Regions from separate parts of the Oceanobacter sp. 3_MG-2023 genome, predicted to be linked through region 2. Evidence: predicted binding sites of a transcription regulator. Region 2 holds the regulator's gene; each other region holds the start of a gene.
What was found. The regulator FNR, encoded in region 2, switches genes on or off when oxygen is low (the NO sensors DNR and NnrR bind a similar motif). The targets are predictions, from matches to a motif close to TTGATNTANATCAA.
Positions count from the first base shown of each region.

Region 1: a site for FNR is predicted at 1,699-1,712, ahead of clpB (ATP-dependent chaperone ClpB). Genes of this name have one in related genera too.
Region 3: a site for FNR is predicted at 2,077-2,090, ahead of Q8W32_RS00375 (cytochrome-c peroxidase). Genes of this name have one in related genera too.

Region 1 is NZ_JAUYVX010000003.1:144,262-148,506, forward strand. Features, by position in the region: gene clpB (ATP-dependent chaperone ClpB) at 1-1,509, opposite strand, end outside; gene Q8W32_RS04045 (DMT family transporter) at 1,843-2,760, shown strand; gene Q8W32_RS04050 (LysR family transcriptional regulator) at 2,927-3,844, shown strand; gene Q8W32_RS04055 (thioesterase family protein) at 3,910-4,245, opposite strand, start outside.
Region 2 is NZ_JAUYVX010000010.1:91,186-95,430, forward strand. Features, by position in the region: gene Q8W32_RS10610 (NahK/ErcS family hybrid sensor histidine kinase/response regulator) at 1-73, shown strand, start outside; gene greB (transcription elongation factor GreB) at 135-614, opposite strand; gene ttcA (tRNA 2-thiocytidine(32) synthetase TtcA) at 679-1,530, opposite strand; gene fnr (fumarate/nitrate reduction transcriptional regulator Fnr) at 1,746-2,525, opposite strand; gene Q8W32_RS10630 (sulfite exporter TauE/SafE family protein) at 2,689-3,345, opposite strand; gene ccoS (cbb3-type cytochrome oxidase assembly protein CcoS) at 3,342-3,563, opposite strand; gene Q8W32_RS10640 (heavy metal translocating P-type ATPase) at 3,625-4,245, opposite strand, start outside.
Region 3 is NZ_JAUYVX010000001.1:75,538-79,782, reverse strand. Features, by position in the region: gene purB (adenylosuccinate lyase) at 1-859, shown strand, start outside; gene Q8W32_RS00375 (cytochrome-c peroxidase) at 979-1,965, opposite strand; gene Q8W32_RS00370 (cupin domain-containing protein) at 2,240-3,397, shown strand; gene Q8W32_RS00365 (GNAT family N-acetyltransferase) at 3,426-4,245, shown strand, end outside.

The sequences.
Region 1 (4,245 bases), on a different contig from region 2:
ATATTGCAGTTCCGACATTCGTTGCAAATCACCACTGCGACGGGCAGCGTCCATCTCGATTCGAGCCTGCTCGAGCAATTCCTTCGATTTGGAAGCACCTTCCAGCAGGGCTTTTTCCTGCTTCCAGACATCTTCCAGCTCGACATAAGCACCGCTGGCTTTATTGATGTCGTCGTTCAGGTCACTCAGACGTTTTTTCGCTGCTTCGTCTTTTTCTTTTTTCAGCGCTTCGCGCTCAATTTTCAGCTGAATCAGGCGACGTTCCAGCTTGTCCATTTCCTGTGGCTTGGAATCGATTTCCATACGAATCACCGAAGCGGCTTCATCAATCAGGTCGATTGCTTTATCCGGCAACTGGCGATCAGCGATATAGCGCGTGGACAGTTTTGCCGCCGCAATAATGGCGCTGTCGGTAATCTGTACGCCGTGGTGAACCTCGTAACGCTCTTTCAGACCACGCAAAATGGCGATCGTATCTTCGACCGACGGCTCATCCACCATGATTTTCTGGAAACGACGCTCCAGCGCTGCGTCTTTCTCGATAAATTCCCGGTATTCGTCCAGGGTGGTAGCCCCCACACAGTGCAACTCGCCACGCGCCAATGCCGGTTTCAGCATATTGCCCGCATCCATCGAGCCTTCGCCCTTACCCGCCCCTACCATGGTGTGCAGCTCATCAATAAAGAGCACGATGCGGCCTTCTTCTTTAGCGACGTCTTTTAATACGGCTTTCAGTCGTTCTTCAAACTCACCCCGATATTTGGCACCGGCCACCAGCGAGCCCATATCCAGCGACAGAATACGTTTATCCTTGAGGGTATCCGGCACTTCACCATTGACGATACGCTGGGCCAGACCTTCTACGACTGCGGTTTTACCCACCCCGGGAGCACCAATCAGAACCGGGTTGTTTTTGGTTCGGCGTTGCAGTACCTGAATCGTGCGGCGGATTTCATCATCTCGACCAATCACTGGATCCAGCTTGCCCGCTTCGGCCCGTTCGGTCAGGTCGATACAGTATTTTTCCAGCCCCTGGCGGCTGTCTTCCGCATTGGCATCGCTCACAGTTTCACCACCACGCATATCCTCTATCGCCTGTTTCACTTTGGTGGCATCAAGACCGGCCGCTTTTAGCGCCTGGCCTGCAGCCCCTTTGTCTTCCAGTGCCACCAGTAGAAAAATCTCGCTGGAAACGTATTGATCGCCCTGCTGTTTGGCCGCTTTTTCGGTGAGGTTCAATAACCGTCCCAGCTCCGCCGACACCTGGATTTGCCCATCAGGGTTGCTGACCCGAGGTTGATCTTGCAGTACCTTCTGCAGGGCTTGCTCCAGCTGCGGCACATTGCTGCCAATACGACGAATTACATCTTTGACCGAACTATTGGCCTGCTGTAACAACGCCAATAACAAATGGACGGTATCAATCTGATTGTGATCCTGGCTCAAAGCCAGGCTTTGGCTTTCGGCCAGGGCGTTTTGCAAACTGGTGGTTAAACGATCCATACGCATACAGAGCTTCTCCTCTGGTAATACCGGCAAACACCAGCCAAGGAAGGCCGGTACTCGCAGCGTTGTACAAAATAAAGTCGGGCAAACTGAAGTTGTGCTAAACAGTGACTGCCTTAATGGTAAATGGAGACTTGATGAATATTTTTCAAGTAAAAAACTTCAAAAACAAGAAAATCTAATAGTTGTTTATTGATCCTGAGCAATATTCATCATCCATCCGTATACTGATGCCCAAACCAGCAAATCAGCCAACACCGTCAATACTACGCCGACACAACACTGCTGATATTGAGTCATTTCAATGAATTTAAAGACCAGAGGAATTACACCACTGTGAGTCGCGAACTGCGTATCGGGGCGTTATACCTGATGTTGGGAGAAGCGCTATTAGCCATCATGGGCGCCCTGATCAAACATTTGTCAGACGATCTGTCGACAGAGCAAGTGGTGTTTTTCCGCAATATCCTTGGGCTGATCGTACTGGCCCCCCTGATCATGAACAGTGGCATTGGCAGCCTCAAAACCAGCGTCTGGCATTGGCACCTCATGCGTGGACTGGTAGGGGTTGCAGCGATGTACTGTTATTTCTGGGCGCTTGGCAATATGCCACTGACCGAAGCCTTTCTGGTCAAGCTGTCGAGTCCTTTTTTTATGCCGTTACTGGCCTGGTGGTGGCTAAAAGAACCCACGGGCAAGTTCAGTGGCCTGGCCCTGCTGATCGGATTTTCAGGTGTCGCGATTATTCTGCGCCCCGGAGCCGATAGCACCTTTACCCTCGCAGCCTTGATCGGTTTGCTCGGGGCTGCCCTGGCAGCTCTGGCCAAGGTCACCATCCGGCGTATGTCGGTGACGGAATCCAGCCAGTGTATTGTATTTTACTTTGGCCTGATTGCCAGCCTGGTCTCTTTTCCCGCCGCCCTGATGAACTGGCGACCGGTTCCGGATGATGCCTGGTGGTGGCTCGCAGCGATGGGCCTGGTGGCAACAGTCGGCCAGCTGGCATTAACCAAAGCGTATCGCACCGCACCGACCGGCAAGGTCGGCGTCTACGTTTACAGCGCGGTTATTTATGGCGCCTTGATGGGTTGGTGGTTCTGGGATGAAATCCCGGGCTGGACCACCATTGCCGGAGCAGTGCTGATTATTCTCGCCGGTATCGTTAATCTGTGGCAGCCTCGTAGCCGTGGCACTCCAGACGCCACGACTGCCACGGCCACCAGCGCGACGACGGCGACAGACAACAGCCGATGACCATGCGCCAACGGATATCACGACTTTACTGACAATTAGCCCAATACGGGCCAAAGGGCATTGAATCCACGCCATTTCGGCGTAAAAGGCATCGAATGTAAGCTGATTATTTCCTCAGGATTAATTATACTCCGGCACTAACCTGTTTTCGGCAAGAATCGTACCCATGTCCCGCATAGACACCCTGCAAACATTTGTTTCTGTTGTACGCGCACGCAACTTCACTTCTGCTGCTGATTCGCTAGGCGTTACGCCATCCGCGGTCAGCAAACAAATCAGTGGTCTGGAAGAGCGTCTGGGAGTGAGATTGTTGAACCGCACGACCCGCTCGGTCAGTCCGACGGAAGCGGGGCAGATGTTTTACCAGCACTGTGAAAACATCCTCGAGTCCATTTCCGAAGCCGAAAAACTGGTCACCGATTTTGATGTGACGCCGCGCGGACGTTTGCGCATCACTGCCATGTCCAATTTTGGCCGCCGCGAACTTGCGCGGATGTTCAATGATTTTTCCGAGAAGTACCCAGATATCAGCTTCGACCTGCATATTTCGGATCGGCCGCTGGACATCGTCAAGGAAGGCTACGATTTTGCGCTCCGCATTGGCACTCTGGAAGATTCCCGACTGATTGCCAAACCGGTAGCGCGCCAGAATATTGTGATTTGTGCCTCGCCTCAGTACCTCAAGACCTGGGGCACCCCAACATCACTGGAAGACCTCGACAAGCACCGTATTCTGATGGTCACCAACGCCGAGTTTGCCCGTATTAACTGGCTGCGCCAGTTTGAAAAAGATCACGGCTTCACCTTGTCCAGCGTCGAACGCAAGCTGTCTGTCAACGACATTGATATGGTCTATGAAGCCTGTCTGGCCGGTATGGGTATCACGGCCATCCCGACATATATTGCCGATCATCACTTGCAGAATGGCGAGCTTGTGCGCTTGTTCAGTAACGTTGAGATCCCGGTTCGTACGATCAAGGTGGTATTCCCACAAAATCGCTACCTGGCCACCAAAAGCCGGGCGTTTCTCGACTTTATCAGCGAATATTTCGACGACCTTGGAATTAACAGCGACGACAGCTGATACCACAAGACAAGGCTCCGGCTCCCCTCTGACAGCGGCTTGATCCTTCGTGGCTCAAGCGTTGCTCAGTCGGCACTTTTCCCCTGGCAACGCTGTCTGAATATCTCTGGCACCCGCGCCAGTTTACGTTCCGTATAATCAAAAAATACAATGCCGGTCTTGGCTTCCGCCACCAGTTTAGCGCTGGACTGGTTACTGACCCGGTAAATCACATCACAACCGTATTTGTTAAAATCCATCACCCCGACGGCAAAGGTCAATACTTCGCCAATAAAGGCTTCGGCCCGGAAACTAACCACCAGGTCGGCGACCATAATCCCCAGGCCATCAATATCCAGTTCCGAAAAGTCCAGAGAACGCAAATAACGCAGCCGCGCCTCGTGTAGCAGCGTCACCATCCG
Region 2 (4,245 bases):
GAACAAGCCGGTACGCCCGGCGAAACTCAAAGCCATGATCCATCATATGATTCATCAGGCCATTGTGGTGTAAATCACGGATTCCAGCTTCCAGCCGGTTTCTGGATCAGAACAGCGGCCAACCTCGTCTCTTGTTATAACGGGGTATCGTAACGAATGGCGGTGATTTCCCATTCCCGGGTTGCTTCTTCTGTTTTGATGAACACATCATCACCGACTGACTTCCCCAGACACGCTCTGACAACCGGCGCATTAACAGAGGCATAATGCTTTTTGCCGTAGATTTCATCCGGGCCAACGATACGGAAAAGCAAGGTGTTATCCTCTTCGTCCATCAGGGTAACCCAGGCACCAAAATAGGCCTTGCCTTCCTGACTGGGGTGGTATTCGCTGACCCGTACAGCGTCCAGCCGTTTTCTGAGATAGCGCACCCGGCGGTCAATCTCTCGCAGCCGTTTTTTGTTGTACTGATAGTCGGCATTTTCAGAACGGTCGCCCAGACTCGCTGCCCAGGTCACTTTTTTGGTGACTTCCGGGCGTTCAGTTCGCCAGAGATAATCCAGCTCCTGCTCCAGCTCTGTATACCCCTCAGGGGTGATGATATTGGTATCCATGGTTCTCCCTTGAAGGTTGGGTGCGCTGTCTGGTGAGGAGCTGCCCAGGGGCCGGGACGCGCCTTTAATCGATGGTGACGATATCGAGCCGGGTGGCCAGGTGCGTCTGGTCTTGTTGTTGTTGCAAATTGACAAAATCAAACAGATTGAGATCGCCGAGCTGGGAGGGGGCGATGTTGCAGATGGCAGCAAAGATATTCTCGCTGCGGCCTGGTTGTATTCTTTCCCATTCGGTCAGCATATTCTTGATGTTCTGGCGCTGCATGTTGTCCTGGGAGCCGCACAGGTTACAAGGGATGATTGGGAACTCCATGGCGGTCGAATAAGCCTGGATGTCTTTTTCCTTGCAGTAGGCCAGCGGACGGATCAGAACGTGCTTTTTATCGTCGCTGAGCAGCTTGGGTGGCATGGCTTTGAGTTTGCCGCCGTAAAACATGTTCAGGAATAAGGTTTCAATGATGTCGTCGCGATGATGGCCCAGGGCGATTTTATTGGCACCAATTTTTTCAGCAAAGCCGTAGAGGGTGCCGCGACGCAGGCGGGAGCACAGGCCGCAGGTGGTTTTTCCTTCCGGCACCAGATCCATGACCACGCTGTACGTGTCTTTTTCAACAATATGGTAGGGAATATCCAGCTTGCCCAGATACTCGGGTAACACGTGTTCGGGGAAGCCGGGCTGTTTCTGGTCCATATTGACGGCAATCAGCTCAAAGTTGACCGGGGCGCTTTTTTTCAGGCTGATCAGGATATCGAGCATGGTGTAGGAGTCTTTGCCGCCCGACAGGCATACCATGATCCGGTCACCTTCTTCGATCATGCAATAGTCTTCAATCGCCTTGCCAACGTTTCGGCGCAAACGTTTATGAAGTTTGTTGAATTCGGTGCGTGCTTTGCGATCAATGACATCGGCGGTCATGCTGGAAAACTCCTGAGCATTCTGGGGCGGAACACTGGCTAAAAATCAGGCGGCGAATTCTAGCGAATAGATTGGCTGGCGTCAGTAACTGTTGCCAGCCAATAACAACGCGGTGGCCGGTTAGCGGGTTCAGGGATGAAACTGGGCACAGAAACAAGGATATAAGGGGTTTTTTGCCGTTACCGCTGAGAAGGGTAACGGCACGCTGTGCGGGATTATTCCGCCGGCGTTTTCTCGTCACATTCAATTTGTGGGTTCAGTCCGGCCATTTCATACAGGCTGTTCATGTCCAGAACGATGATTTCCTTGCTCTGGGTTTCGATCAGGGCATTTTTCTGGAAACGGGTGAATACCCGACTGATGGTTTCTACCGCGAGGCCAAGGTAGTTGCTGATGTCGACCCGCGACATGGGCAGGCGGAAGTGGGTGGCACTGAAACCGCGTCGAGCGTAACGGTTGGAGATATCCAGCAAAAACGAGGCTACACGTTCTTCGGCGTTCTTTTTGCTCAACAGCAACATCATGTTCTGGTCGTGACGAATTTCGTTGCCCATGGTGCGCATCAACTGTTTGCGCAGGTCGGGGAGTTCGTCGGTCAGGTTTTCCAGCTGATGAACCGGAATTTCACAGACGGTGGTGGTTTCCAGCGCTTTGGCGGTGAGAGGGTAATCACCGGCATCGTAACCGGCCAGGCCAATCAGTTCGCTGGCGAGATGAAAGCCAGTGATCTGTTCTTCGCCATTACTGGCCAGGGTGTAGGTTTTCAGGGCACCGGTACGTACCGCAAACACGGACTGGAATTCATCCCCTTGCTGGAATAACAGCTGGCCTTTTTGAATGGGTCGGCCACGGCGAATGATATCGTCCAGTCGCTCCATATCTGTGTCACTGAGCGAGAGTGGCAGACACAGTGCGTTCAGGGAGCAAGTCTGGCAGTGGGGTTGATTACCGCGCAAGGGAGGGTGCGCAGGCTGTGCAGCTTGGTTTGTTTTCATTGAGCTCACCGTGTCGGGTTTTCCGTTATGTAGGGAAGAACCGTGTTCCATTAATTTTCGTATGGTCTTAGCTCGACGAGTGGCTGTCAAGACATTGGTCAAGGTATTGAGTCAAGGTATTGTCAACGGATGATCAGTCGCTGATCAATAACGACCCTGGCTACTATAACCAGATGGCTGCTGCAGTCCAAACGCCGTAACCAATCAGTAACAGTCCGGCAATGATACGGCTAAGGCTGTGACTGAGTAATCGGCTCAGGCTGGTGGCGGCGAGGCCACTGGCGAACAGGGCAGGCAGTGTGCCAAGGCCAAAGCAGAACATGGTCAGTGCCCCTTTGAGGGGATCACCATTGGCGGCGACCCAGCTCAAAGTGCTGTATACCAGTCCGCAAGGGAGCCAGCCCCATAGCAGTCCAAGGCGAAAGCGACTGCTGATCGAATATTGTGTCATCAAGGGGCGGGTAGCAGGCTGCAGCCTTTGCCATAGATATTGGCCAACTTGTTCGATACGGGTGAGCCAGCTTGCCCAGCGGGCAACGTAGAGCCCCATCAGCACCAGCAGTATGGCGGCCAGTGTACGTAATGCCAGCATCAGTACATCATTCAGTTGTTGTAGCCATAAGCCAAGCAGCGAGACGAGCAGGCCGGCAAAGGCGTAACTGGTGATACGACCGCTGTTAAAAGCCAGTGCTGTCAGTAGCGGTTGTTGTTGTGAGCGGGTGCCAATGGCGGCGGCAATGCCGCCACACATTACCAGGCAGTGACTGGAGCCAAACAGGCCCAGCAACAGGGCGGTTAACAGGGAGAGTGGTTCAATCACAATGGGTTTTTATCGGTTGCCGTGGTATGGGGTGCTGGTGTTGTGTCGGTTGCTGCGGGTTGGGTGCTTGCGGGATCGTCATCGTCATCAAAGAGAATTCTGTGAGCCGGAGATTCCATATCATCAAACTGGCCGCTGCGCACTGCCCAGAAAAAAATCAGCGTGGCAATGCTGATCAGGACGATCGAAAGTGGAACAAGTATGTAGATAATATCCATGTTATGTCCATCAAACCAAGCGAGTGGAAGCCATTATAATCTGGCCTTGTGGCTGAGTGTGCTAATTGTGACCGGATACATCCGGTTTGGTCGTCCGGGATAGTCGCAGCGCATTACTGACCACCAAAAGCGAACTGAATGACATGCCAATGGCTGCGGCCCAGGGAGGAATATAACCTGCCGCTGCCACTGGCAAGGCCAGCAGATTATACAGCAGCGCCCAAGCGATATTCTGGTAGATCACCTGGCGGGTACGGCTGGCGGTGTCCAGAGCCTGTAATACACAGTCCAGGCGGCCGCTGGTGACCAGGGCATCGGCGCTGGTTTTGGCCAGGTCCGTGGCGTCACTGACGGCAATGGCAATGTCGGCCCCAGCCAGTACCGGGACATCGTTGATGCCATCGCCAATCATTAATACACGTTCTCCCTGCTGTTGCCACAGGCGTACCTGTTGTAGCTTCTGTTCGGGTGACAAGCCGATCTGGACGTCGTCAATACCCAGCTGTGTTGCCAGTTGTTGACCTGAGGCGCCGGGGTCGCCGGTGAGCAAGGCTGTTTTGATTTTGCGTTGGCGCAGGCCCTGGGTCAGGCTGGTGGCGGATTTTCGGATGCTGTCCCCGAGCCGGATCCAGGCTGCAGCCTGACCGTCGACACTGAGCAGCAGCCATTGCCCTTCCTGATG
Region 3 (4,245 bases), on a different contig from region 2:
CCATGGACAAACCGCTTCGCCGACGACGCTGGGCAAGGAAATGGCCAACGTTGTCGCCCGTATGGAACGTCAGATCAGCCAACTGGACCAGGTACCACTGCTGGGTAAAATCAACGGTGCGGTAGGTAACTACAATGCCCACTTCAGCGCCTACCCGGATGTAGACTGGCAAGCCAACGCTGACGCTTTTGTAACGTCTCTGGGGCTGACGTTCAACCCTTACACCACCCAGATTGAACCCCACGACTACATTGCCGAGCTGTTCGACACCATCGCCCGCTTCAACACCATTCTGATTGATTTTGATCGTGATATCTGGAGCTATATTTCATTGGGCTACTTCAAGCAGCGCACCATCGCGGGTGAAGTGGGTTCCTCGACCATGCCGCACAAGGTTAACCCGATCGACTTCGAAAACTCCGAAGGCAACCTGGGTATCGCCAACGCCATTTTTGGTCATCTGGCCGCCAAACTGCCGATCTCTCGCTGGCAGCGCGACCTGACCGACTCCACGGTATTGCGCAACATGGGGGTAGGTTCTGGTTATAGTCTGATTGCTTACGCCGCCAGTATGAAAGGCATCAGCAAGCTGGAAGTGAATGCACCACGTATCGCAGCTGACCTCGACAATGCCTGGGAAGTTCTGGCAGAACCAATCCAGACAGTGATGCGTCGTTATGGCATCGAACAGCCATACGAAAAACTGAAAGCCTTCACGCGCGGCAAAGCCATTACCCAGGATGCCATGGGCGACTTTATTGCCAGCCTTGAGTTGCCAGCAGCGGTGAAAGCAGAACTGAATGCCATGACGCCAGCCAGTTATATTGGCAACGCGGAGGCGCAAGCCAAGGCGGTCTGATAAACGCTGGGCTACTCCGGTAACCCGGGTAGCCAGAAAGACAACGGCGAGTCAGATTCATGACTCGCCGTTGCGCTACATCGCCTAAAACCCCACCGTCTTAAACCCAACGCCAGCCGTTAATCAAAGGGTTGTGGACGTGGCGTGCTGTCGGTGGATGGCGGCAAGATCGGCAACATAAAGGATGGTTGCTCGCCAGTCAGTGTTTTCAGGAAAGCCACTATCTGGGCATTTTCTGTATCACTGAAATGACGCCCCAGTTGCAAGCGCCCCATGATATCCACTGCCTCTGTCAGCGTGGCCGCTTCACCATCATGGAAGTATGGATAGGTCAGCTCGACATTACGTAATGTCGGCACTTTGAACTTGAAACGATCAATATCCTTACCCGTCACAGCCGCAACGCCTTCGGCCGGGTTATTGGTTTGATAAGCCTCTATCAGCCCCATTTTCTGGAACGAATTCCCTCCAACCGCAGGGCCATTATGACAAGCGACACAGCCAGAATCCTTGAACAAGGTGTAACCGGCTTTTTCATCACTGCTCAGCGCATTTTTATCTCCCCGCAACCACTGGTCAAAACGGGAATTGGGCGTTACCAGCGTTTTTTCAAATTCGGCAATCGCTGTAGTCACCTGATCGATGGTTAATTGACTGGTACCGAATACCTGCTTGAATTCTGCAACGTACTGGGGAATGGACTGCAAGACATCCACCGCCAGTGTATGGGTAAATGCCATTTCTCCCGGATTGGCAATCGGCCCACCGGCCTGCTCTTTCAGGTCGGCCGCCCGGCCATCCCAGAATTGGGCAATATTCATCCCCGAGTTAAGCACCGTAGGTGAATTGATCGGACCCTGCTGCCAGTTGTGGCCAATGGAGGTTTTCAGGTTATCCGTACCGCCCATACTCAAGTTGTGGCAAGAGTTACAGGATATAAACCCGGATTTTGACAACCGGGGATCAAAATAGAGTTTTTTACCTAACTCCACTTGCGCCTGCTTGACGTCTTTTACAGCTTCCAAGGGCTGTATTGGCCCTACAGCCTGGGCTGTAGCGACACAGCCAAGCATTACCAGCGATACCACTAACTGATATTTTTTCATTATGTATCTCTCCCTGAGCGTCACCACGTTGATGTCGTAACCGGCTTTGTTGTAACTGCTGTTATAGTTATGAATGCCCGGTTCATTGACAACCAGCTAATGAATCGGAACTTGAGAAAGATCAAAGAGGTAGCACAGTTCTTCGAGTCAAGTCCGTCAAAAAACAGGCTCCTTGCATCTGGCTGACAAAGCTCAAACAATACGCAGCTTGGACATTCATTATTTTGCGAACCCGTGAATGCCATGGGTTCGCCCTGGTCAGGAACACTCTTTTATGCATCTCCTTGGTGATCTTTCGGTTGCAGTATTCCTGCGTGATTACTGGCAAAAAAAACCGGTTGTTATTCGTCAGGCCTGGCCCGGATTCCAGCCTCTGCTGGCAGCCGATGAGCTGGCTGGCCTGTCACTGGAGTCTGAAATCGAGTCCCGACTGGTGATGGAAAATGGCCCTGCCGGCCCCTGGGAAATTCGCAAAGGGCCGTTCGACGAAGCCGCTTTTGCAGACCTGCCAGACAGCCACTGGACGTTACTGGTACAGGCTGTGGATCACTGGATTCCGGAAGCGGCCGATTTGCTGGAGCATTTTCGCTTTCTGCCGGGCTGGCGTGTCGACGACCTGATGATCAGCTACGCCGTGGATGGCGGCAGTGTTGGCCCTCATTACGACCAGTACGACGTCTTTTTATTACAGGCCGAAGGTCAGCGAGAATGGCGTATTGGCCAGATGTGCAACGATGAATCCCCGATTATACAAGGACCGATGATACGGGTTCTGGCCGGGTTTGAAGAAACCGACCGCTGGGTGCTGGATCCGGGCGATATGCTGTACCTGCCGCCACAGCTGGCCCATTACGGCATCGCCCAGGGCGAGTGCCAAACCTATTCGATCGGCTTCCGTGCCCCCAGTGTCGCCGAACTGGCGCAGTTTGCACTGGATCAGGTATTAAGCAACAGCAGCGAAGATCAACGTTACACCGATGCCGATTACACTGCTCAGGAAGGCAATCCGGGCGAAATATCCGCCGCTGCCAAAACGCGTCTGGCCAAACTCCTGCAAGACATGCTGATGCAACCGGATCATCTGGGAGACATTCTTGGCACTTTAATGACAGAACCCAAATACCCGGAGCATCAATCCGAACGATTGAATGATGACGACTGGGAAGCATGGCGCAGCCAGCATCGGCAACTACCCGATTTACGCAAAAGTGAGCATGCTCGCTTTGCCTATCAGAAAACTGCCAGCGGCCTGGTATTTTACGCCCAGGGGAAAACATCAGTACTCGATAACGACGACCTGGAACTGGCGCAATTACTCAGCAGCCGCAACCAATATCCCCGTGAGCAGATGGCCGATGTCCCCTGCTCCAGACAAGGCTATGAACTACTGCGCCACCTCTGGTTACAACAACTGATTTATCAGGTTGAATGATGCCGATACTAATAAGAAGGAGACAACCATGAGCATTCGTATGGTGCGTACTAACTGGGCTGACCACCAGCAAGGCATCCGGGATGTCCGAGACCGGGTCTATATTCAGGAGCAACAAATTCCACCGGAGGAAGAATGGGATGAAGCCGCAGACCAGGTCGCTCACTATGTGGTCGCCCAGGATGGTGATCGCACTATCGGCTGCATTCGCCTGTTCGATGACGGTCATTTTGGCCGCTTGGCTGTCTTGCCGGAATACCGTTCAGCGGGTATTGGCCAACAGCTGGTTGAAGAGGTCAAGGCATTGGCAGAATCGATGTCCATGCCTCTCTTGCTGGCCAGTGCACAATGCACCGCCATGAGCTTTTATTGGCAACTCGGCTTCTATAACGATGGTCACTTTTACCTCGATGCAGGCATTCCTCATCTGGATATTGCCTTGCCTCTGAACACCAGCCTCCCACCGGAAGATTATCAATACGCCTACCGCATCGGTCAGGACAACAACCGGCACACACTTAGCAGTGCCTGCGAGGTTTTGGGATTTTTACTGACCCAACTGTCCCAGCAACCCACTTCTGTCATGCTGGCCTTGTCTGATCCAGAAAATCCCTACTGGCATCATCCCTTGCTGATTTCAGCATTGGTCAAATATTTACGCCAAGGAAAACACCGGGCCATCCATTTGGTTATCCGGCACGACAACCACATTACGGACTTACCACTGTTCACCATGGCACGCCGAGTGGACAGCAAGGTTAAAGTCATGGTCAATAGTGATGTCGATCAGACCCAGGGCGTATTCGGGCGAGAAAGCTGGTTTGCTGAAGATCAATCCCAAACCGGGT